One region of the Oxobacter pfennigii genome, then DNA from elsewhere that is predicted to be linked to it. Evidence: riboswitches for the same ligand, from Rfam matches in the RefSeq annotation. Region 1 holds a riboswitch; each other region holds the start of a gene.
The links. Region 1 has a riboswitch for S-adenosylmethionine ahead of metK (methionine adenosyltransferase). Riboswitches for the same ligand answer to the same signal wherever they lie in the genome.

Region 1 (5,465 bases):
TTATTCAAAATACTTGCCTACAATATTATTATAATAAATTAGAAGTAGGAATTCAATACCATCGTGCACAAAGTCCTTTTTAAGATATACAATACTAAAACTGCCCATACCAGACATTTTAATCCTTCATATGCTTGTTACTTAACAATATCTATCCGTTTAAGCGTTATGGTTTTTGCGCTATACTCCAGTAAACCCTCTTTTCTCATTTTATTTAATTCTCTGCTCAGAGATGTTCGTTGAATACCAAATCTTTCGGCTAAATCCCTTTTTGATATAGTTAATTTAAGAACATTACTTTTTTGAATAGAATATTCGTATTTCAAAAAGTCTACTATTTTTTGCCTAACTGTCTTTAAAGAAATAGCATCTATTTTGTCTGTCAGGAGCAGTATCCTGTCGGAAATCACTGTCATCAAACCGGTCATAAAGTGAGCATTCGTTTGACTCAGCTCCAGGACCAGCTCTTTATATATATGGAGCAATACTGTTTGAGACTCGGAAATGACAGTCATGGGATAAAAATTTCTGTTTGAGAACAGGAGATTGGCTCCTAAAATGCTTCCGGCTGAAAATACATTTATTTTTAATATATTTCCTTCTTCATTTATTTTTTGGACAGCTACTCTGCCCTTCAGCACAATATCCATTGTACGGCATATTTCATTTTGGAGATGAATGACCTGACCTTTATTATATTGCGTTATCCTGTAATTGTCCGAATGAAATAACCGAATCAACTCGGCTTGCGAAAAGCAGTTAAAAAGGTCAAAGCCCGATAAGGCATACATATAAGTATTTATTATAATTTCAACTCACCTCGATATTAGTTACCATGGTAACTTTTTTATTTTTGAGTTTCAAGTATATTATAAGAAATATGAAAAAGAAAGGAGTCCAATCATGTTAGAAAATATATACAGGTTTTCAAGAGACGATACAAAACTCATAGAAAAAATAATAGACGATGACCCGGTACTGATCAACCATATGATTTTGCCGGAAGGCGAGGGCCTTCCCGAGCACTATTCAAATTCAAATGTATATATGATCATTATCAGGGGGGAAATGACTTTAAAGTTAAACGATCAGGAACAGCATTTATATACCTGCGGCCAGATAATCAATATCCCTTATCAAACGAAGATGAATGTAAACAATTTTGGCGGTGGCGTATTGGAGTTTTTTGTGGTAAAATCTCCTAACCCCAAACACTACAAGAAAGACTGACCTTTGGAAAAATACTTACAGCTTGATCTGCAGATAAACATAGCTGCTTGCACCATCACTTCGCATTTATTAAATAAAGGAATCAAATGTTATCTATTTCATTGTTGACTACTCTTGCTGATTATTATACCCCATTTCTTACCTAAAATATAGCAAAACCGTGTAAAATCAACATTTTACACGGTTTGCCTCTAATTATCTCCGGGACTTTTGACCCAGCTGAACACCTATTTTCCGCTTATTCCCCAATATTGTTTTGCCTCGTCTTCCATCTTTTTAAGCCTGCTATAATAATCTGAGAATTCATTTAAGTGAGCAAGTGCTATTTTAGCAGTCATAACCGGATCATCATTTGTAACATTAGTTGCAGGATCCCTTCGGCCGTGTTCAAGCTCTACATCAAGTCCCATTCTGAACTGTTCAACGTCGAATTTACTGAAGTTAATATCCAGCATCCTTGCCAATTCAACAGCTTCTTCAGTTGTAAAGCTTTTCTTGACTTCATCTGAATTAAATCGGGGCACTGGATATGGCATCTTACAGCAGTTATATTTACGCGTCATTTCGTTGACATAGACCGGACAAATATATGGGGACATGAAAACCTCCATTAATATAATCATCAATATCATTCTATGATTTATGCCATGGTTTGCCATAGAATATGAAAGTGGACTGCTTTATATTTTTTAAAGCAGTCCACTAAAATAAATTATTTTAATTTTGCAAGCTCAGCCTTTATTTCTTCAACCTTGTTCAATTTTTCCCATGGAAGGTCAATATCGGTTCTTCCGAAGTGGCCGTAGGCCGCAGTTTGTTTGTATATAGGCCTTCTTAAATCAAGGTCCCTTATAATTGCCGCCGGCCTTAAATCAAATACCTTGTTTATTATATTTACAATAGTATCATCTGCAACGACACCTGTGCCCGAGGTATCAACTTCTATTGAAACAGGCCTTGCCACACCGATGGCATAAGCAATTTCTATTTCAAGTTTTGTTGCAACTCCTGCTGCCACCAGATTTTTAGCAACCCATCTTGCCGCATATGCTGCGGAACGGTCTACCTTCGTGGGGTCTTTTCCCGAGAATGCACCGCCGCCGTGTCTTGCATATCCGCCGTAAGTGTCAACGATAATCTTTCTTCCTGTAAGTCCTGAATCGCCCTGAGGCCCTCCTACAACAAACCTTCCTGTTGGATTGATGAAATACCTTGTATTTGCATCCAGATATTTTTCAGGAATTATTTCTTTTATTACATGCTCAATCATATCTTTTTCTATCTGCTCATGACTGACTTCCGGTCCGTGCTGTGTGGATATAACAACTGTATCCACTCTTACCGGGGTATTATCCGCATATTCCACGGTAACCTGAGTCTTTCCGTCCGGCCTTAAATAATTCAAAGTACCGTTTTTTCTGACTTCAGTAAGCCTTCTTGAAAGCTTGTGGGCAAGAGATATGGGAAGGGGCATTAATTCAGGTGTTTCGGCGCAGGCAAATCCAAACATCATGCCCTGATCTCCCGCACCTATGGCTTCTATTTTATCGAATTCCTCTCCATGCTTTGCTTCAAGAGCTTTGTCAACTCCGAGGGCGATATCGGCTGACTGTTCATCAATGGAAGTCAATACCGCACAGGTATCGCAGTCAAATCCGTATTTAGCCCTGGTATAGCCTATTTCCTCGATTGTGCGCCTTACTACTTTTGGTATATCCACATAGCAGTTTGTTGATATCTCTCCCATAACCAAAACTAAGCCTGTGGTTACTGCTGTTTCGCAGGCAACCCTTGCGTTAGGGTCTTTAGAAAAAATTTCGTCTAAAACTGCATCTGATATCTGATCGCATATTTTATCCGGATGTCCTTCTGTAACTGACTCTGAAGTAAAAAGTCTTTTAGTCATTTTATAACTCCTCCTTTTGATAACAGGGGCTTCTTTAATATGTAAATTATTCTTTTATCATTAGTTTGTTCAATATAAGAATTCCCTGAAAAAAATTTTTTTTTACACATTTACACAAAAAATAATACCTCTTCAGACGAAGAGGTTTTCCCTACCCTCATCTCGCGGCAATTATCCGCAGGAATTGGCACCTTGGCATAAAATGCTGGTTGCCGGGTTTCATCGGGCCTATCCCTCCACCTCTCTTGATAAGAGTGTATAAAACACATATATTTATTTACCAATTATATAATATATCATACTCACATTTAGTTGTCAATAATTATGAAATAAATCGAAAAATATAATTTTTTGCTGTTATTTCAAGGCTCCTACTTCATTTACAGATTTGTTCAAGGTCTCGTCTATTGATGCAATTACCCTCTGGTTTGCCTGAAAGCTTCTGATATTCACTATCATATTGGTCATTTCGCTGGTTAAATCCACATTGGACTGCTCTAAAATTCCCTGGCGGATATCAATATTCTGCGCTTCGGCTATCACAGGCTCATCTCCAGTAATGATTAGATTATTGCCTGCTTTTGCTATATTGTTATAATCCACAAAATCAACAGTAATTATTCGGTATCTGTCCACATTATCCACAGTTATAATACCGCTATCATTGACAGTAACCTGTCCACTGCCAACAACAGCAGGACCTGTCTCTCCTGTTTCCAAATCTTCCGCCATTAAAAATTCACCGTCAAGGTTTACAATTCTTCCCTCTGCATCCAATATAAAGCTTCCGTCCCTTGTATACCTTGCAGTCTCATTTATGTCATCATAGCTTCTTACTTCAAAAAAGCCCTGGCCAACAATCGCCAAATCAAGAGGATTTCCTGTCTCCATGAAATTTCCCTGACTGAAATCCGTGTATACTTCACCTTTGTGAACACCAAGAGATAGCGGACCTATATCTTTTCTCTCTAAAATACCGTTTCCTGTATCCTGTACGGTTTGCAGCATCACTTGGGAGAAAGATTCTGAAACCACCTTGTCCTGCTTGTATCCTATAGTAGTTGAATTTGCCATATTGTTTGCTGATGCGTCCTGCTTTGCCTGAATATTCTTCATACCGGCTGCCGCGGTATATATTCCTCTTAACATGCAATCACCTCCATTTACTTATTATACAGAGCCTTTATTTCATCCTGAAAAACCATACCCTTTTCCCGGGCAAGCCTTATCAGTTCATCATCCGATATTTTAGGTTTAGGTGCAGCCATCATTATCAAGGATGCCAAAACAAACCCTATCCCCATTCCTAATATAACCTTTTTATCCGAAAAAAGTGCCACTATTTTTTCATACCAAGCCTTAATAATACCTCCCCCTTCAGTATACCCAGCCTGTCTGCAATTTCTTCCACGCTCAAGCCTTCATCCTTCAAAAGGGCTGCCTGCTTGTTTACGTCCTTTAAATCATCCTTGTTTAATTTTAGCTGGGTGTTTTCTTTATGATCAATTGTATATGTTTCCTCAATTGCTTTAACTTCTTCTTTTACTTCCCTGCTTTCCTTTAGCCTTCCTATTTCACTCCAGAGTAAGTCCAATTTATCCTCCAAAGTGTCCAATTTATACATGATATCGCTTTCCTCCAAGAATTCCTTGAACTTTTCCTCATAACCCAATACCTGAAAGACAAACTCCGGCTTTGGTATCTCCTGCTCCTCAGCAGCCTTTTCAACAACAGGCTCACTTCTTTTCTGGGAACCCCTTACTCCTATTATAATTAATATAATTCCAACAGCAAAAACTATATACTGCATATATCCTCCAAACATATGACATAGGCGAATAGCTACTGATATTTAAGCTTTTTAAGGTTGTCCCTTAATCTTAATATAACCCTGCTGTGCAGCTGGGAAACCCTTGATTCGGATATACTCATTATCTGCCCTATTTCTTTCAGTGTTAATTTTTCATAATAGTAAAGACTTAAAACAAGTTTATCCTTTTCATTGAGCATTTCAATGGATTTCTTTAAAAGCTGCATTTTTTCTTTGTCTTCCAGTATCATTTCGGGGCGGGGGCTTTTAACATCCTCTATTGTGGCAGATAAAAATATATCATCATCGTCGGAATGGAATATTATCTCATCTAAAGAAACCACAGAAAGGTAATTCACATATCCCTCAATCTTTTGCAAATCCTCAATAGGTAAGTCAAGAGCTTCGGAGAGCTCGCTGTTTTTAGGATCTCTGCCCAGTTTTTCCTTTAGTTCTTCCCTTACCTCATTAAGCCTTGTGACCTTTCCCATGGCGCTTCTGGGCATCCAGCTTATCTTT
Region 2 (5,465 bases), on a different contig from region 1:
TACCTTATCCACGATTTAACCTCCAATAATGTCAAATAAAAAAACCTCTTCATCTTTAAAGCTTAGGATGAAAGAGGCTTGGTTATCAGAACCTGAATAAGGCTTCCTCTCTCATCTACCGCTTGGATTTTTAAAATCCAGCGCAGGAGTTGGCACCTTTTCAGATAAATGAACCTGAAGGTTGCCGAGGCTTCATCGGGCCAGTCCCTCTGCCTCTCTTGATGAGAATTGAATAATTCATTTTTAAAATATACTAACATTTAACTTATCATATGTCAAGTTTGATATATGTCATATAAGCAAACCTAAAACGATAACCCTGCACGTTACTGGCATATATCAACCCAAATTGCATCCGTAAGCTCCTGCATAAGTGACGGAGATATCTTTAATGCTGCTGTTTTTGAACCGGCAGCAGGATATACAAATTTAAATTCTTTGATGGAAATATCAAGATAGATTTCGAGTCCATTTTTTAATCCGAAAGGTGTCAACCCTCCTACAGGATGGCCGGTAATATCTGAAACCTCATCGTGCTCAAGCATCTTTGCTTTAATACCAAAGTATTGTTTGAATTTTTTATTGTCTATTCGGCAATTACCGCTCATAACTATCAAAATATTTCTGTCTTTCAGTTTAAATGCAAGTGTCTTGGCAATTAGCCCGGGTTCAACTCCTAAGGTTTTTGAAGCCAAATCCACAGTTGCACCGCTGTCAGAAAGTTCAAATACAGGATCCGGTAAGCTTCTCTCAAGAAAAAATTGTCTTACCTCTTTCGTACCCATACTTACTCCTCTTTTCATTGCTATTTTATATTACAAATAAGGGGGACTCTCCGATAAATAGAATAGTTCCAGAAGAGCCATAATTTTAAATTATATAGAGAGTCCCTTTTAGGTTGTGAAAAAAGTTTTATATAATAATACTATTAGCCTATTTTATTAAGAGCCTGATTTAAATCATATATTAAATCATCAGCATCTTCAATACCTATAGATAATCTGACTTGATCAGGTGTAACACCTGCAGCTTTCTGGTCTTCCTCTGAAAGCTGTGAATGAGTTGTGCTGGCAGGATGGATAACCAGGGATTTCGCATCGGCTACATTTGCAAGGAGTGAGAATATCTCAAGGCTGTCAATAAATTTCTTCCCTTCTTCAATTCCGCCTTTTACACCAAATGTAAATATAGAGCCTGTGCCATTGGGGAAATACTTTTGCGCTAAATCATAGTATTTGTTTCCTTTTATATTGGGATAATTAACCCATGAAACATTAGGGTGGTTCTGTAAAAACTCTACAATTTTCTTTGTATTGGAAATATGTTTTTCCACTCTTAAAGATAAAGTCTCAAGTCCCTGAAGGAAGAGGAATGAATTGAAAGGGCTTAAAGCTGCTCCTGTATCCCTTAAAAGAACTACTCTTGCTTTTAAAATGTAAGCTAATCCTCCGAAGGATTCGGTGTATTTAATTCCATGGTAGCTTGGATCCGGTTCAGTTAATCCGGGGAATTTTCCGCTTGCTGCCCAGTCAAATTTACCTGAATCAACGATTACCCCGCCTATGGATGTTCCGTGTCCGCCAATGAATTTTGTTGCAGAATGAACCACTATATCAGCACCATATTCAATTGGCCTTATCAAATAAGGTGTACCGAAGGTGTTGTCTATAATCAGAGGTATTCCGTTATCGTGAGCTACTTTTGCAACAGCTTCAATGTCGATTAAGTTTATTCCCGGATTGCCTATGGATTCTATATACAAAGCCTTTGTTTTATCATTAATTGCCTTTCTGAAATTATCTGTATCATCTGGATCTACAAATATGGTATCAACGCCGTATTTGGGCAGTGTATATTTAAATAAGTTATATGTTCCGCCATAAAGAGTACTGGCTGATACTATGTTATCTCCTGCCTGGGTAATGTTTAATATTGCATATGTTATGGCTGCAGAACCTGAAGCTACTGCCAGAGCGCCGATTCCGCCCTCTAGGGCAGCTATTCTTTTTTCGAATACATCGGTAGTTGGATTCATTATCCTTGTATAAATGTTGCCAAATTCCTTTAATCCAAAAAGGTTTGCTGCATGCTGGGTATCATTGAATACATAGGAAGTGGTCTGATAAATTGGAACAGCTCTTGAACCTGTAGTTGGATCAGCCTCTTGACCGGCGTGTACCTGCAGGGTGTCAAATTTTAATACTCTTTCGCTCATTATTATCTCTCCTTTTAAATCATTATGTTTTTTATTAATAAAATTAAACCTCTTTCACCTGATCGAGAGGATGAAAGAGGTTGTATATACAAAAATGTAAGTTATCCCTCTCATCTTTCGACCCAAGCTTAACCAGGGCGCAGGAGTTGGCACCTTTCCAGGTAAATGAACCTGTTGGTTGCCGAGGTTTCATTGGGCCAGTCCCTCAACCTCTCTGGATGAGAACATTCTCTATTGAATTTTTTTAATATTAGCATCTTATATTTTCGTTGTCAAGGGCATATTTTCAGCATTTCTTAAGCATAAAAGGCAGTAAAATCCGTAAAGTCATTGAAAATACTATATTAATCCGGTATGATTAGTAGGTTATGAAAATTTAAAATAATAAAATTATTTTTATTGAACAGTATATTTAAAGAATAAACAAATTAATTTATTATATATATTAGGTTATTTGCAATTAAGAGGTGAAATAAATGGAAGTATATTTTGATAACAGCGCCACTACAAAACCTTACGATGAGGTTATAGATACAATGGCTGAGATAATGAGAAACTATTACGGGAACCCTTCTTCTGCCCATTCTTTAGGCTTAATGGCTGAAAAAAAACTCAATGAGGCCAGGGAAGCTATTGCAAAGACTTTGAATGTAAGCGCCAGTGAAATAGTTTTCACTTCGGGCGGCAGTGAAAGCAATAATTTTTTGCTGACTGGGTTTGTTAAAGAAGGGGCTCACGTAATAACAACAAAAACAGAGCATCCCAGCGTATTGAATACTTGTATGGAGATGGAAGGCAGAGGTGTTGAAGTAACTTATCTCAATGTAGACAATGAAGGGAAAATAGATTTAAATGAATTGGAAAAGAGCATAAATAAAAATACCCAGCTAGTAAGTATAATGCATGTAAACAATGAAACCGGCATCATACAGGACATTGAAGCCATAGGAAAGCTTATAAAAGAAAAAAGCAGCAGGGCAAAATTCCACGTAGATGCAGTACAAAGCTATGGTAAGCTTAACATAAACATACAAAGTTCAGGTATCGATCTTTTGTCTGCCAGCGCTCACAAAATACACGGACCCCGCGGCGCGGGAATTGCTTATATAAGAAAAGGCCTTACCCCCAAACCACTTATATATGGAGGCGGGCAGGAGAAAAGGCTGAGGTCCGGCACCGAAAACCTTGCAGCTTATGCCGGATTTGCTAAAGCCGTAGAAATTATATATAAAAATAGAGAGAAAAACTTTGAGCATGTATTGAATATTAAGAAACATTTTCTAAACTCCATAGCATCAATGAAGGGTATAAAAATTAACGGACAGCATATAAATGATTTTTCACCTTATATATTAAGTATATCTTTTATTGGAGTTAGAGGAGAAGTGCTGCTTCATATGCTAGAAGCAGAATCGGTGTTTGTATCAACTGGTTCAGCCTGTGCGGCAAGAGATACTAAAGACAGCTATGTGCTCAAAGCAATAGGATTAAAAAACGAGGAAATAAAAGGAACAATACGCTTCAGCTTCAGTGAATTTAATACATTTAGTGAAGTGGATAAAGCCATAAACGCATTAAGTAAATGCCTTAAATTTTTAAGGAGGGGTTAAAATGAAAGAACTTTTATTATTAAAATATGCCCCGGAAATATTCTTAAAGGGGCTTAACAGAAATACATTTGAAAAGAAGTTGAAGAACAATATTGATAATGCATTGAAGGGTTTGGATTATGAATATGTTACGGATTCCGGAAGGACGCTTCTTTATTCTGAGAACTTTAATGAGATTATTGATAGATTGAAAAAGGTTTTTGGAATCACTGAAATCTGCATAGTTACCCAGGTAGAGGCTGATATGGATTCAATAAAAGCTCAAGCATTTAAAGAGGTTAATGATAGCTTTTGCTCTACCTTTAAAATTGAAACAAACAGGGCTAATAAAAAATTTGTTTTAAATTCCATGGAAGTCAGCAGAGCCGTAGGAGAATATGTGTTAAACAATGTGGATGGTATATCCGTAGATATACACAATCCCAAATGCGTTGTTAATGTGGAAATCAGAGAAAAAGCCTATGTATATTCAAAAAGGATAAAGGCTCAGGGAGGGCTTCCTTATGGAATAAACGGAAGCACATTTTTAATGCTGTCCGGCGGCATAGATTCTCCGGTGGCAGGATATTTAATGGCAAGAAGGGGAGTGGATATAAGCTGCGTATATTACCACAGCCATCCCTATACCAGTGAAAGGGCCAAAGAGAAAGTAAAAGAATTGGCCAGGATATTGAAGGAATATACAGGCCATATGAAGCTATGTGTTGTTCCCTTTACCGATATACAAATGCAGATAATGGAAAAATGCCGAGAGGATGAATTAACTATCATTATGAGAAGATTCATGATGAGAATAGCCTGTGCCTTGGCGGAGAAGTATGGAGTAAATTCCGTAACTACGGGAGAAAGTATAGGTCAGGTTGCAAGCCAGACCATGGAAAGCCTGGTAGTCAGCGACAGTGTATCTGACCGTCCTGTATTCCGTCCTCTTGTGTCAATGGATAAAACAGATATAATGTCTCTGTCAAGACAAATAGGAACTTATGAAACATCAATACTTCCCTATGAGGATTGCTGTACCATTTTCGTGCCAAAACACCCAAAGACAAAGCCAAAACTTTCAGATATTGAAGCATCAGAAGCAGCATTGGATATAGATAATCTTGTTATGCAAGCCATGGAAACAACTGAAATATTTTTTCTATAATATTTCTAATCCATATTGACAATATGCGTAGAAGATTATATTATTATATTAAGCATATAGGATTACTAGGAATTGATTTGGGGTGTCAGTTATGAAAATTTCTACAAAGGGAAGATACGGGTTGCGTGCAATGCTGGATTTGGCGGTAAATTCTCTTGGAGATCAGGTTGCATTAAAAAGCATTGCACAAAGGCAAGGCATTTCAGAGAATTATCTGGAACAGGTTTTTTCTTCTCTCAGAAAAGCCGGCCTTGTAAAAAGTATAAAAGGTGCTCAGGGTGGGTATATACTTGGGAAAAGTTCTTCAGATATCACCATTGGAGAGATATTAAGAACCCTTGAAGGCAGCCTGTCTATTATAGATGATAAGAGCAAAAGTAATACTGAAGATAAATTTGAATATATTATTTCAAGCAATGTGTGGGAGAAAGTGGACAGTTGTATAGATGATATAGTCAATTCGGTAAAGTTGGAAGATTTGGTTATAGAATAT
Region 3 (5,465 bases), on a different contig from region 1:
GTATTATATCCCTAAGCTCAGACATGTGTTTTTTACCCACGGTAGAAGCATAGAATATACCTTTGGGTTTAAGGACTCTGTGAACTTCTGACAGGGATTTTTCAATGTCAGGCACATGGTAGAGCATGTGGTTGGCTATAACAGCATCGAAGGTTTCATCTTCAAAGGGTATCATCTGAGCATCCGCCATTTTGAATTTAAACCTGTTATTCTTATTCTTCAAATTAGACTTTGCATCCTTCAGCATACCGGGAGAGAAATCCGTCAGCATTATGCTCCAGCCATCAGGGATAAAGGCAAAATTTTTTACCCATAGACTGGCATCACCGCAGCCTAATTCCAAAATATTTGCATTATCAGGAAGATTTAATTGTTTAAAAAACCATTCCATCCAGCCCTGATTGTTCGTGCTGTAATCTTCATGAACTTTAATCCTGGTCTTTAAATTGGAGGCATTTTGATATTGCGCCGGCCAGTTTATGTCCGCATTGATTGCAGTTATGATATTTATAAATTTGTCCCAATTAAGTTTTTCTCCTTTATTAAGCATTAAAAGAGCCTCGTCGATGGCTGCTGAAACCTCTTGCATATGCCGGATCTTCTGAGTCATCACCTGTTTTTGAAGCTCCAGCGGATTTTTAAAGCCTTTGCCATCAATATCATATTTAATAATGTTTCCTATATCATCAAGGGGCAAACCTATAAATTTTAAGGTCATAATCTTTTGGAGCCTTGCAAAGTCTTCCAGCGAGTAAAGCCTGTGGCCTGACTTATTATGGGCGCTGGGCTGCAAAAGGCCTATACTGTCGTAATACCTCAGAGTCCTGTGTGTAACTCCTGCCTTTGCAGCAAACTCTCCTACGGTGAACATGGCTTCATCATTTCCCAACGACATCACCTCTACATAATTGTAATACATGACGTAACGTCATGGGCAATATTTTTTTGCCGGATAATGAAAAATTTATATAATGCCGGTATTTCACATGACAACTTGGTATGATATTATATGAAAAGGGGCTGCTGCGTCTTGAATAATGTAACGGGCATTGCGAGGGTTCTTTGAAAGTTCTTGGCCTGCCTGTCGCAGAAAATCCTTAGAATTTTTGATTGTTTGAGCGAAAGTAAGTTTAAAAATTCTAGCATTTTCAAGACAGAGAGCTTTAGAACTTGCAGAATCCGAACATAGTAAATGATTGTTCAAGACGCAGCAGCCCAACTAAGGAGGATGGACTATGCTTTGGACTGCGATAATAATTTTGATAATAGTGCTGGATCAGGCTACCAAATATATTATATCGGGTGCCATACCATTGAATGATTCGGTAACGGTAATTGACGGATTCTTTTATATATCCCATGTGCTGAACAAAGGGGCAGCCTGGAGCATTCTGCAAAATAAAAGGTACTTTTTCATAGTTACAACGGTGCTTGTGTGCATATTCATAGCTTATTACCTTTTCAGGCTTAGAAATAAGATTGTAAGGACGGCATTGTCCTTTATAATGGGAGGGGCCATAGGAAATTTAACTGACAGGATTATGACAGGCAGCGTAGTAGATTTTCTGGAATTTCATTTTGGAACCTATATATTCCCTGTGTTTAACGTGGCGGACATATTTATAGTGACAGGCACAATACTTTTGGCTTACTGTATTTTAACATCAAAAGAAGAATTCAATTTATAAAGAACAAAGAGGCTGTGGCATTATGAACAACATAAACGAGCAATTGTGAGAGTTCTGAACAAGTTCTTGGTAACGCTGCCGAAGAAAATACTTAGAATTTTAGATTGTCTGAGCGATAGTGAAGTTTAAAAATTCTTGTATTTTCAAGGCAGGGAGCCTTAGAACTTGCAGAACGCGAACATAGCCAATTGAGTGTTCAAAATGCCACAGCCCCTTATCTTTTACTCCAGTGCGTTTAAATCATATGGTGTCTCCTGGTATACATAGTAGTTGAGCCAATTTGCATATAAAAGGTTTGCATGGCTTCTCCACCTTGAAACGGGGGCTTTTGCCGGGTCGTCATCCTTGAAATAATGCTTTGGCACCTCTATGGGAACACCCTTTGCAACATCTCTGTCGTATTCTGCCTTCAGGGTTAAAGGATCATATTCGGGATGGCCGGTTATAAAAATCTGCCTTCCGTCCTTTGAAGCTACCAAATATACGCCCGACTCTTCCGATTGGGCAAGAATATCAAGGCTTGGCATCTTAACTATATCCTCTTTTCTTATTTCCGTGTGCCGGGATTGCGGCACATAAAATTCATCATCAAACCCTCTTAATAGCTTTACTCCCAGTTTTTCAACGGTATGGGGGAATACACCGAACATTTTTTCCTTGAGGGGGTATTTAGGTATTCCATAATGGTGATAAAGTCCTGCCTGGGCTCCCCAGCATATGTGCAACGTGGAATATACATTGCGGAGGCTCCAGTTCATAATCTCCTTAAGCTCATCCCAGTAATCCACTTCATAAAATTCCAGATGTTCAATAGGAGCTCCCGTTATTATCATGCCATCGAATTTCTCATGCTTTATGCTGTCAAAGGTGGTATAAAAGTTCTTAAGATGCTCTGCCGGGGTGTTCTTGCTTTCGTGGTCCTTTGGCAGAAACAGCGTAATATCCACCTGAAGGGGTGAATTGGCGAGAAGCCTTAAAAGCTGCGTCTCCGTTGAAATTTTTGTAGGCATCAAATTTAATATGGCTATCTTTAACGGGCGGATGTCCTGATGGTAAGCCCTGTCTTCACCCATCACGAAAATATTTTCACTGTTAAGTACTTCAGCTGCCGGAAGGTTATCCGGTATTTTTATTGGCATATAAAAAACCTCCTTCATACTCGATTGTCAATGAAAGAGGTTTACACGCAAAATAAAGCAGACTACCTCTCTCATCTCGCCTCTGAATAAATGAAATTCAGCTGCAGGAATTGGCACCTTTTCAGGTGAATGGACCTGAAGGTTGCCGAGGTTTCATCGGGCCAGTCCCTCAACCTCTCTGGATGAGAACGTGTTCTCATAGATTTTTTTTTATAATATCAACTATTATATGCGGTGTCAAGATATTTTAAGCTGGTGCGGATTAATTATTTTGTTCTAGGTCTTTATCAATTTCAATAAGATATTATGAGCTATTTAAATTTCTATGTGACTTAAGTCCCATAAGAAGGAGAAATATTTAAGGGGTGAATGGAAAATATGTCCGATGTAAAAGTATTAGCAAAAGAAAGAGAAGATATGTACCGCAATTTATTAAGCGGGAGAATTCCGTCAAGGATCCCAATAAGCGGTGCCATGGGCTTAGATTCAGCTATTAAGTATTGCCAGATGGATGTGGCGGAAGTATATTGGGATTTTTCAAAGGCAGAAGCAGCGCTGGATAAGGTATGTCAGGACTTTCCTTCGGATTCGGCACCGGGTGTAGGGCGAAGGTACCCTTCATATTACCAGATTCTAGGCTCTAAGCCTTTTATAATGAGCTCTGACGGAACCATGCAGCATCCCAATGTAGCAGGTATGACGGCGGAAGATTATGATGATTTCATAGCTTCGCCATATGATTGCATTGTAGATAAGATTTTACCGCGCTTATATACCGGACTTGACACAGACTCTAACACAAAAGCCATGACGCTCTCCAAAGCAATGAAGGTTCAAAGCGATGATGCGGCGGTAATCGGAGGCATAAGTGCAAGGCTGAATGCCAAATACGGATTTGTATCAATGGCCGGCGGTGCAACAACGGGTCCCTATGACTTTATGGCCGACTTTTTCAGAAGCTTTACAGGAATCTCATCCGATATTAGAAGAATCCCCCAAAAGGTTATAGAAGCATGTGAAGCTATAACACCCATCCTTATTAAAAAAGGAAAGCCATTGGGCCCTTCAACCTTCGGCCAGGTAGGCATACCCCTCCATATGGGCCCCTTTATGAGAGAAAAGGATTTTGAAAAGTTCTATTGGCCCACATTGAAAAAACAGGTGGAAGCAATAACCGAAATGGGCATAAATGTAAACCTCTTTGTAGAGCATGACTTTATGAGGTTTCTGGATTATTTCTATGAGCTGCCTCCCCATACCATCCTCCGTTTTGAATACGGTGATCCCAAAATCGTTAAGGAGAAGCTGGGCAAAAAGCATATATTAAGCGGTTTTTATCCTCTTGTAATGCTTCACTCGGCCACGAAAGAACAATGCATAGACAAAGCCAAGGAATTGATTGATATACTTGCACCCGGCGGAAATTATATGTTCGGCTTTGACAAGGGCGCCATGGATATGCACGGCAGCATATCCGAAAACTTAAAAGCCGTACTTGAGTATGTATATATAAACGGAAGATATGATGACTATTATAAAGGCGATAACAAGGACCCCCATGAAGCTTTAAAGCTAAAAAGGCGCAGCGAGATAATCAATGAAATAGATAAAAGCATAAATTCAAAGTACTTTACAGTATGGGAAAAATATAGAGAAAGCCATCCGGAGCTTGATGGAAGGCCCTTAAATATAATAGGACCTAAAATTCAAAAATATGAAGATATGATGTTTAACTTTATAATCAATCTTTGTTCTTAAATATATATAGGAGGTTTAAGAATGTCTAAGCTGCCAAAAAGAGTTTATATCGCATACGGATATCAGGAATTTGCCATGGGTTTTGCGACAACAATGGGAACTCAGTATTTTCCTTTCTTTTTGACCGATGTTGCAATGGTATTGCCGGCTGTCGCGGCAACAATCCTGCTTATCGGAAGAGTTGTTGACACAGTTGACGTACCTCTTATAGGAGCGCTGGTTGAAAAAAGCAATATGCCATGGGGTAAATACCGCTCATGGCTTTTTGTAGCCCCGCCCTTAATTATAATTTTTAACCTGCTCATGTTTACCGATTTTAATGTAAGCCTGCCTGTAAAGGCTGCCTATCTCACAATTGCATATATAATGGGCTATGTTTTTGTCAACTTTACAACCACTTCCCGCCTTACAATGCTTCCGGTATTTACCTCGGACCAGACCGAAAGAGCAGCCCTTTCCGCAAGCAGAGGCCAGGGTGCCGCCATAGGACAGCTGGTAAGGGGTGCTATAGTATTGCCGCTGGTCTTATTCCTGGGCGGCGGTGATCAGACTAAGGGATATTTTTTAACCGTGCTGGTATTCGGAGCGGTAATCATATCCGGATTATATTACATTGCCTATCTTGCAAAGGATTATGATAAACCCATGCCGGGAAGAAAGCCTGCCACGCTAAAAGATATGGTTATAGCCGTAGCCACAAACAAACCGCTGCTTTTATTAGTGATTGCGGATATTTTCAGATTGACCGCAACAAACGTCCTCATGGGTTTGGGTATGTATTATTTTAAATATGTCGTAGGAAATCTACTGCTCTTTGCGGTGTATGCGCCTATTACAGCAGGCTGTATGCTTGTGGGAGCCACAACGTCAAGGTTTTTAA
Region 4 (5,465 bases), on a different contig from region 1:
CAGGCAGCAGTACACCTGCTCCCACAGTTGAAGCCGACCAGAGTAAGGATTTTGTATTAAGAATAGGTTATGGCGGAAGTCTGTGCGAAGCCCCTTTGCATATGGCATATGAAAAGGGTTATTTTGAGGAAGAGGGCTTAAAGGTTGAACTTACCAAGCTAGCCCCCGGAACAATTTTTGATGCGGTAACAGCCAATCAGGTTGATGCCGGTTTCAGTCTTCTTGCCAGCTTGGTTCAGCCCCTTTCAAACGGATTACCGGTAAAAATTACTACAGGATTGCACACCGGATGCGACAAGGTACTGGCTAAAAAGGATTCAGGAATTACAAGCCCGGCTGATTTCAAGGGAAAGAAAGTAGGAGTTCCAAGCATGACCAGCAGCCCCATTATATTCACAAAGCGCGTATTGGCTGATAATGGAATTGGTGTCGGCGTTCAGAATTCCGAAGTAGAATTCGTAGTATACAGCACCACAGATTTACCAATCGCACTTGAAAACGGAGCAGTTGATGCCATTGCCATGAATGATCCCACAGCTACAATCGCTGCCAATGAATATGACCTGAATGTAGTCTTTGATTCAGCCCTTGATGCACCATATAAGGATCAATACTGCTGCTCAGCATTTGTACGGGAAAATATTGTAACTGATTATCCTGATATAGCCGCAAAATATACCAGAGCTATGCAGAAGGCCAGCGCATGGGTACAGGAAAATCAGGATGAAGCAGCTAAAATACAGGTAGATAATAAATGGGTAGCCGGAGATGCTGAAGTAAATGCAAAAGTGTTAAAGACATTTAATTATATTCCTTCAGTAAGCGGTGCATATGATGCTTTCGGTATAACTGCAAAACAACTTCAGGAAGTAGGAATGCTTGATGCAGGTGTTGATGTGGATAATCTTCATAAAAACAGCTTTACAGCACTGGACGGCATACCTGAAGAATATAAATAAATAATATCTGACTTTACAATATACCTCCTTTACTGAATTAGATGCGCCGTCCATAGAAAAATCGGGTGGCGCATCAAATTTAATTTAAAATATTAACTCTATGGAGGCGGTTCTCATGGGCGGAAAATGGCGTGTGGCAGTTGCCAGTACAGACGGAAAAGTGATAAATGAACATTTTGGACGGGCAAAGGATTTTTTTATCATCGATATCAAATCCGATGGCTCCAGAGAGTATATAGAAAGACGTATTGTTACACCTCTTTGCGCAAATGGGGAACATAAGAATGAAGAACTTTCATATGTTATAAATGCGCTTTCAGACTGTACGGCAGTGCTGGTTGCAAGGGTCGGAATGGGCGTGAAAAGAGCCCTGGAAATAAACAAAATATCAGTTTTCGAGCAGCCTGATTATATTGAAAATGCTTTAACAAAACTAACAAATTACTTTATCAAAACAAATCATTCTTATATGGAGGAAAAATGACATGTCAAAAAAAATTACTCAGATTGCAATCTACGGTAAAGGCGGTATAGGTAAATCCACCACTACTTCAAATTTGTCAGCTGCCCTTTCTAAAATGGGATATAAAGTAATGCAATTCGGATGCGACCCTAAAAGCGATTCTACCAATACCTTAAGGGGCGGCACTTATATACCCACAGTACTTGATACCTTAAGAGAAAAAAGTACGGTAAATGCCCATGACGTAATACATGAGGGCTTTAACGGTGTTTATTGTGTTGAAGCCGGCGGTCCTGCTCCCGGTGTAGGATGCGCAGGACGGGGTATTATAACTGCAGTGGAACTTTTTAAACAGCAGCGTATATTTGAAGAGCTGGATCTTGATTTTGTCATATATGATGTATTGGGAGACGTCGTATGCGGAGGATTTGCCGTACCAATACGGGAAGGAATAGCCGAGCATGTATTTACCGTTTCATCTGCTGATTTTATGGCTATTTATGCTGCAAACAACCTTTTCAAAGGTATAAAAAAATATTCCAATTCAGGCGGTGCACTGCTTGGCGGTGTTATTGCAAATTCCATTAACGCTCCTTATGCAAGGGAAATAGTCGATGATTTTATCACCCAGACTAAAACCCAGGTTGTGGAATATATACCCCGTTCAGTCACGGTTACTCAATGTGAGCTTCAGGGGAAAACCACCATTGAAGCAGCACCGGGTTCAGAACAGGCTAAGGTTTATTTAAGCCTTGCAAATAAAATCGCAAACCACACAGATTCAAAATCACCGGAACCTTTAGGAGTACAGGAACTGAGGGATTGGGCTTCAAAATGGGCGGATTATCTTTTAGCTCTGGAAACAGGAGTTATAAGACCCGAGCTTTCAAGCAATATATAATGCACTATCTATCATTTCATATATGAAAAAATAAATTCCTGACTATGGGGATTGGGTTTTTAGAATTTTCCATGGTGGCTATACTATTGACAAGGATATTTTTTTCAAATATTATCAAATAGATAAAGTATAAGTATGAAATGGAGATTTAACATATGAGGATATCTGTAAAGGGACGTTATGCGATTATCGCTTTGATAAACATGGCTCAATTATATAACAACGGTGAATATATTACGATAATTAGTATTTCAGAAAGGTTAGGGATATCCAAAATATATTTGGAACAGGTTTTCTCACTGCTGAAAAGAGGAGGCTTGGTCAATTCTGTAAAAGGAGCCCAGGGAGGGTATCAGCTTTCCCGGGTGCCTCAGGAAATAACTGTTTATGATATTCTGACAGCAGTGGAACTTACTCTTTTTGAAAGAACGGAAGAGACTGTTTCGCCTGGATTTCCTGAAATTGAAACAGCTTTACGGCGATCAGTTTTCGATCCTCTGGATGATGCGGTTAAAACTGCATTGCAAGGAATAACTTTGTATGATTTAGCAGATGAGATAGAAAAATATAGAACAGATCAAGGATATATGTTTTTCATTTAGTTGTGTATATGTAATGTGTTTTGGGCTGCGCATCAGTTATTAATCAATGCAAAAAGTTTCATTGCGAATTTATATAGAACAGTATTATAGTTAATTCTGCTTGACACATTATATTTATAATGATAACATTAGAAAAATTAAATACTTGAACAATTCTCATCAAGAGAGGCAGAGGGACTGGCCCGATGAAGCCTCGGCAACCTTCAGATTCATTTATCTGAAAAGGTGCCAATTCCTACGCTTGATTAATTTAAGTGGAAGATGAGAGAGGATAGTAACAAAATGGTGGAAATTTATTAACCTCTTTCGTCCATAATTATTGGTGAAGGAGGTTTTTAATTTTATCCAATAAAAACTATAAAAGAATATCAATGATTGAAATAAAATTACAAATATGCAGGAGGAGTTTACTATGAAAGAGGATTATTATTGTATTGATACGCAAGTTGTACATGGATATAAAGGATATGATGAAAAAACAGGAGCCATAAGTTTTCCCATTTATCAGAGTGCTACATTCAGGCATCCTGGTTTGAATCAGAGTACGGGATATGATTATTCAAGGCTTCAAAACCCGACAAGAGAAGAATTGGAAAAAACAATCGCAAAGCTTGAGTCGGGTAAAGAAGGCTTGGCATTCTCAACAGGGATGGCTGCTATAACAGCAATAGCTACCATATTTTCTGCAGGTGATCATATTATTATATCTGATGATCTCTATGGAGGTACTTACAGGCTATTTGAAGAAATATACAAGAAGTATGGAATAGAAACTTCATATCTGAATACCAGTAATTTAGAAACGATGATACAAGGAATAAAAAATAATACAAAGGCGATTTTAATTGAAACCCCATCAAACCCAATGATGAAGGTTACTGATATAGCGGAAGTTGTAAAAACTGCAAAGCAGAAAGGCATACTGACCATAGTAGATAATACATTTTTAACGCCATATTATCAGAAACCTTTAAACTTTGGAGTTGATATAGTAGTACACAGCGGTACTAAATATCTTGGAGGGCATAATGATACGCTGGCGGGATTAATTGTTGTAAATGATGAAGAACTGATTGAAAGGTTCAGGTTTATACAAAAATCCACCGGAGCTGTTTTGTCTCCTTTCGACAGCTGGCTTATACTAAGGGGGATAAAAACTCTTGCGATAAGGATGGATAAACAGCAGAATAATGCCCTTGAGATAGCAAAATGGCTGCATGAAAATAATGAAGTAGAGAAGGTTTATTATGTTGGATTGCCATGGCATGATGAATATCAGGTATCCATTAAACAAGCTACCGGGTTTGGTTCAATGATTTCATTTACAGTAAAGTCTGTGGAAATGGTAGCAAAAATATTAAAAAATGTGAAGGTCATTACTTTTGCGGAAAGCCTGGGGGGAGTAGAAAGTCTTATTACCTATCCTTATGTGCAAACACATGAAGCAATACCGGTAGAAATGCGAAACAGGCTGGGGGTAACAGACAAGCTCTTAAGGTTATCCATAGGTATAGAAAATGTAACTGATTTAATAAAGGATCTTGAACAAGCCATTGGCAGATAAAACAGTCGATTTCTTTGCTGTTAAATAAATAAGCTTATTGCTGTATTTCGCAGCAATAAGCTTATTTTAATATAAATCTTCTATCCTTATTATATTTTCAACTTTATCAACATAATGAATATCCATTATCTTGTTTAAAGCTTTATCTAAATTTGTTTTTGACGTACAGCCGGTCTTTAACGCAAAATAAACAGTATTCTGAGATTCAACGTTTTTAATAATATTTAAAATATTGATATCATTTTCTGCAAATATGGATTTTATTTTATCGAAAACATGGGGAATATTCCCGGCACTAGCCCTGATATAATATGATGATACGACTTCTTCAGCAGAGCAGACCTTCTTTTGAATAGTATCATTTTTAAACAGCCTTTTGAAGGGTAAATCCCTTTTATTTCTCAATATGGATATTATATCTCCCACTACTGCACTGCCGGTTGGCAAATCTCCTGCCCCTCTTCCGTAAAACATCAAGTCCCCTGCGGCATTCCCCTTAATTAGGATTGCATTAAAGGAATCCTTAACATTTGAAAGTGCGTGGAAAGCAGGCACCATTGCCGGATGAACCTTAAGCTCTAATTTATCACCTTTATCCCTGGCAACAGCCAGAAGCTTGATTGCATACCCTAATTCTTGTGCATATTTAATGTCTATTGATTCAATGTTTCGAATTCCTTCTCTGTGGATTGTATTAACATCAATTTTTGTATCAAAAGCAAGGGAAGCTAATATTAAAAGCTTGTATAAAGCATCATAGCCTTCCACATCGGAAGTAGGATCTGCCTCGGCAAGTCCATTTATTTGTGCTTCCTTTAAAGCGTTCTGGAAATTCACTCCATCATCGGCCATCTTAGAAAGAATGTAATTTGTTGTGCCGTTTACAATACCTATAATTTCTTCGATTTTATTGGCAGTAAGACTTTCGGTTATATTTTTAATTATAGGTATACCGCCGCCGACACTTGCTTCAAAA

Region 2: another riboswitch for S-adenosylmethionine. It lies ahead of OXPF_RS01415 (homocysteine synthase); the one in region 1 lies ahead of metK (methionine adenosyltransferase).
Region 3: another riboswitch for S-adenosylmethionine. It lies ahead of metA (homoserine O-acetyltransferase MetA); the one in region 1 lies ahead of metK (methionine adenosyltransferase).
Region 4: another riboswitch for S-adenosylmethionine. It lies ahead of OXPF_RS01435 (trans-sulfuration enzyme family protein); the one in region 1 lies ahead of metK (methionine adenosyltransferase).

What each region holds. Positions count from the first base shown of each region.
Region 1 is NZ_LKET01000029.1:215,092-220,556, reverse strand. It holds gene OXPF_RS08915 (Crp/Fnr family transcriptional regulator) at 138-791, opposite strand; gene OXPF_RS08910 (cupin domain-containing protein) at 904-1,230, shown strand; gene OXPF_RS08905 (DUF5661 family protein) at 1,458-1,829, opposite strand; gene metK (methionine adenosyltransferase) at 1,943-3,136, opposite strand; SAM riboswitch class I at 3,291-3,391, opposite strand; gene OXPF_RS08895 (flagellar hook-basal body complex protein) at 3,494-4,285, opposite strand; gene OXPF_RS22435 (hypothetical protein) at 4,300-4,476, opposite strand; gene OXPF_RS08890 (hypothetical protein) at 4,476-4,946, opposite strand; gene OXPF_RS08885 (FliA/WhiG family RNA polymerase sigma factor) at 4,979-5,465, opposite strand, start outside.
Region 2 is NZ_LKET01000014.1:108,243-113,707, reverse strand. It holds gene OXPF_RS01430 (homoserine dehydrogenase) at 1-12, opposite strand, end outside; SAM riboswitch class I at 109-228, opposite strand; gene OXPF_RS01420 (YbaK/EbsC family protein) at 327-785, opposite strand; gene OXPF_RS01415 (homocysteine synthase) at 929-2,215, opposite strand; SAM riboswitch class I at 2,323-2,440, opposite strand; gene OXPF_RS01410 (cysteine desulfurase family protein) at 2,692-3,825, shown strand; gene thiI (tRNA uracil 4-sulfurtransferase ThiI) at 3,827-4,972, shown strand; gene OXPF_RS01400 (RrF2 family transcriptional regulator) at 5,064-5,465, shown strand, end outside.
Region 3 is NZ_LKET01000027.1:17,777-23,241, reverse strand. It holds gene OXPF_RS06200 (MerR family transcriptional regulator) at 1-895, opposite strand, end outside; gene lspA (signal peptidase II) at 1,236-1,688, shown strand; gene metA (homoserine O-acetyltransferase MetA) at 1,910-2,827, opposite strand; SAM riboswitch class I at 2,896-3,016, opposite strand; gene OXPF_RS06185 (uroporphyrinogen decarboxylase family protein) at 3,206-4,585, shown strand; gene OXPF_RS06180 (MFS transporter) at 4,607-5,465, shown strand, end outside.
Region 4 is NZ_LKET01000014.1:114,076-119,540, reverse strand. It holds gene OXPF_RS01455 (ABC transporter substrate-binding protein) at 1-959, shown strand, start outside; gene OXPF_RS01450 (NifB/NifX family molybdenum-iron cluster-binding protein) at 1,075-1,443, shown strand; gene nifH (nitrogenase iron protein) at 1,445-2,323, shown strand; gene OXPF_RS01440 (RrF2 family transcriptional regulator) at 2,479-2,925, shown strand; SAM riboswitch class I at 3,079-3,193, shown strand; gene OXPF_RS01435 (trans-sulfuration enzyme family protein) at 3,338-4,489, shown strand; gene OXPF_RS01430 (homoserine dehydrogenase) at 4,556-5,465, opposite strand, start outside.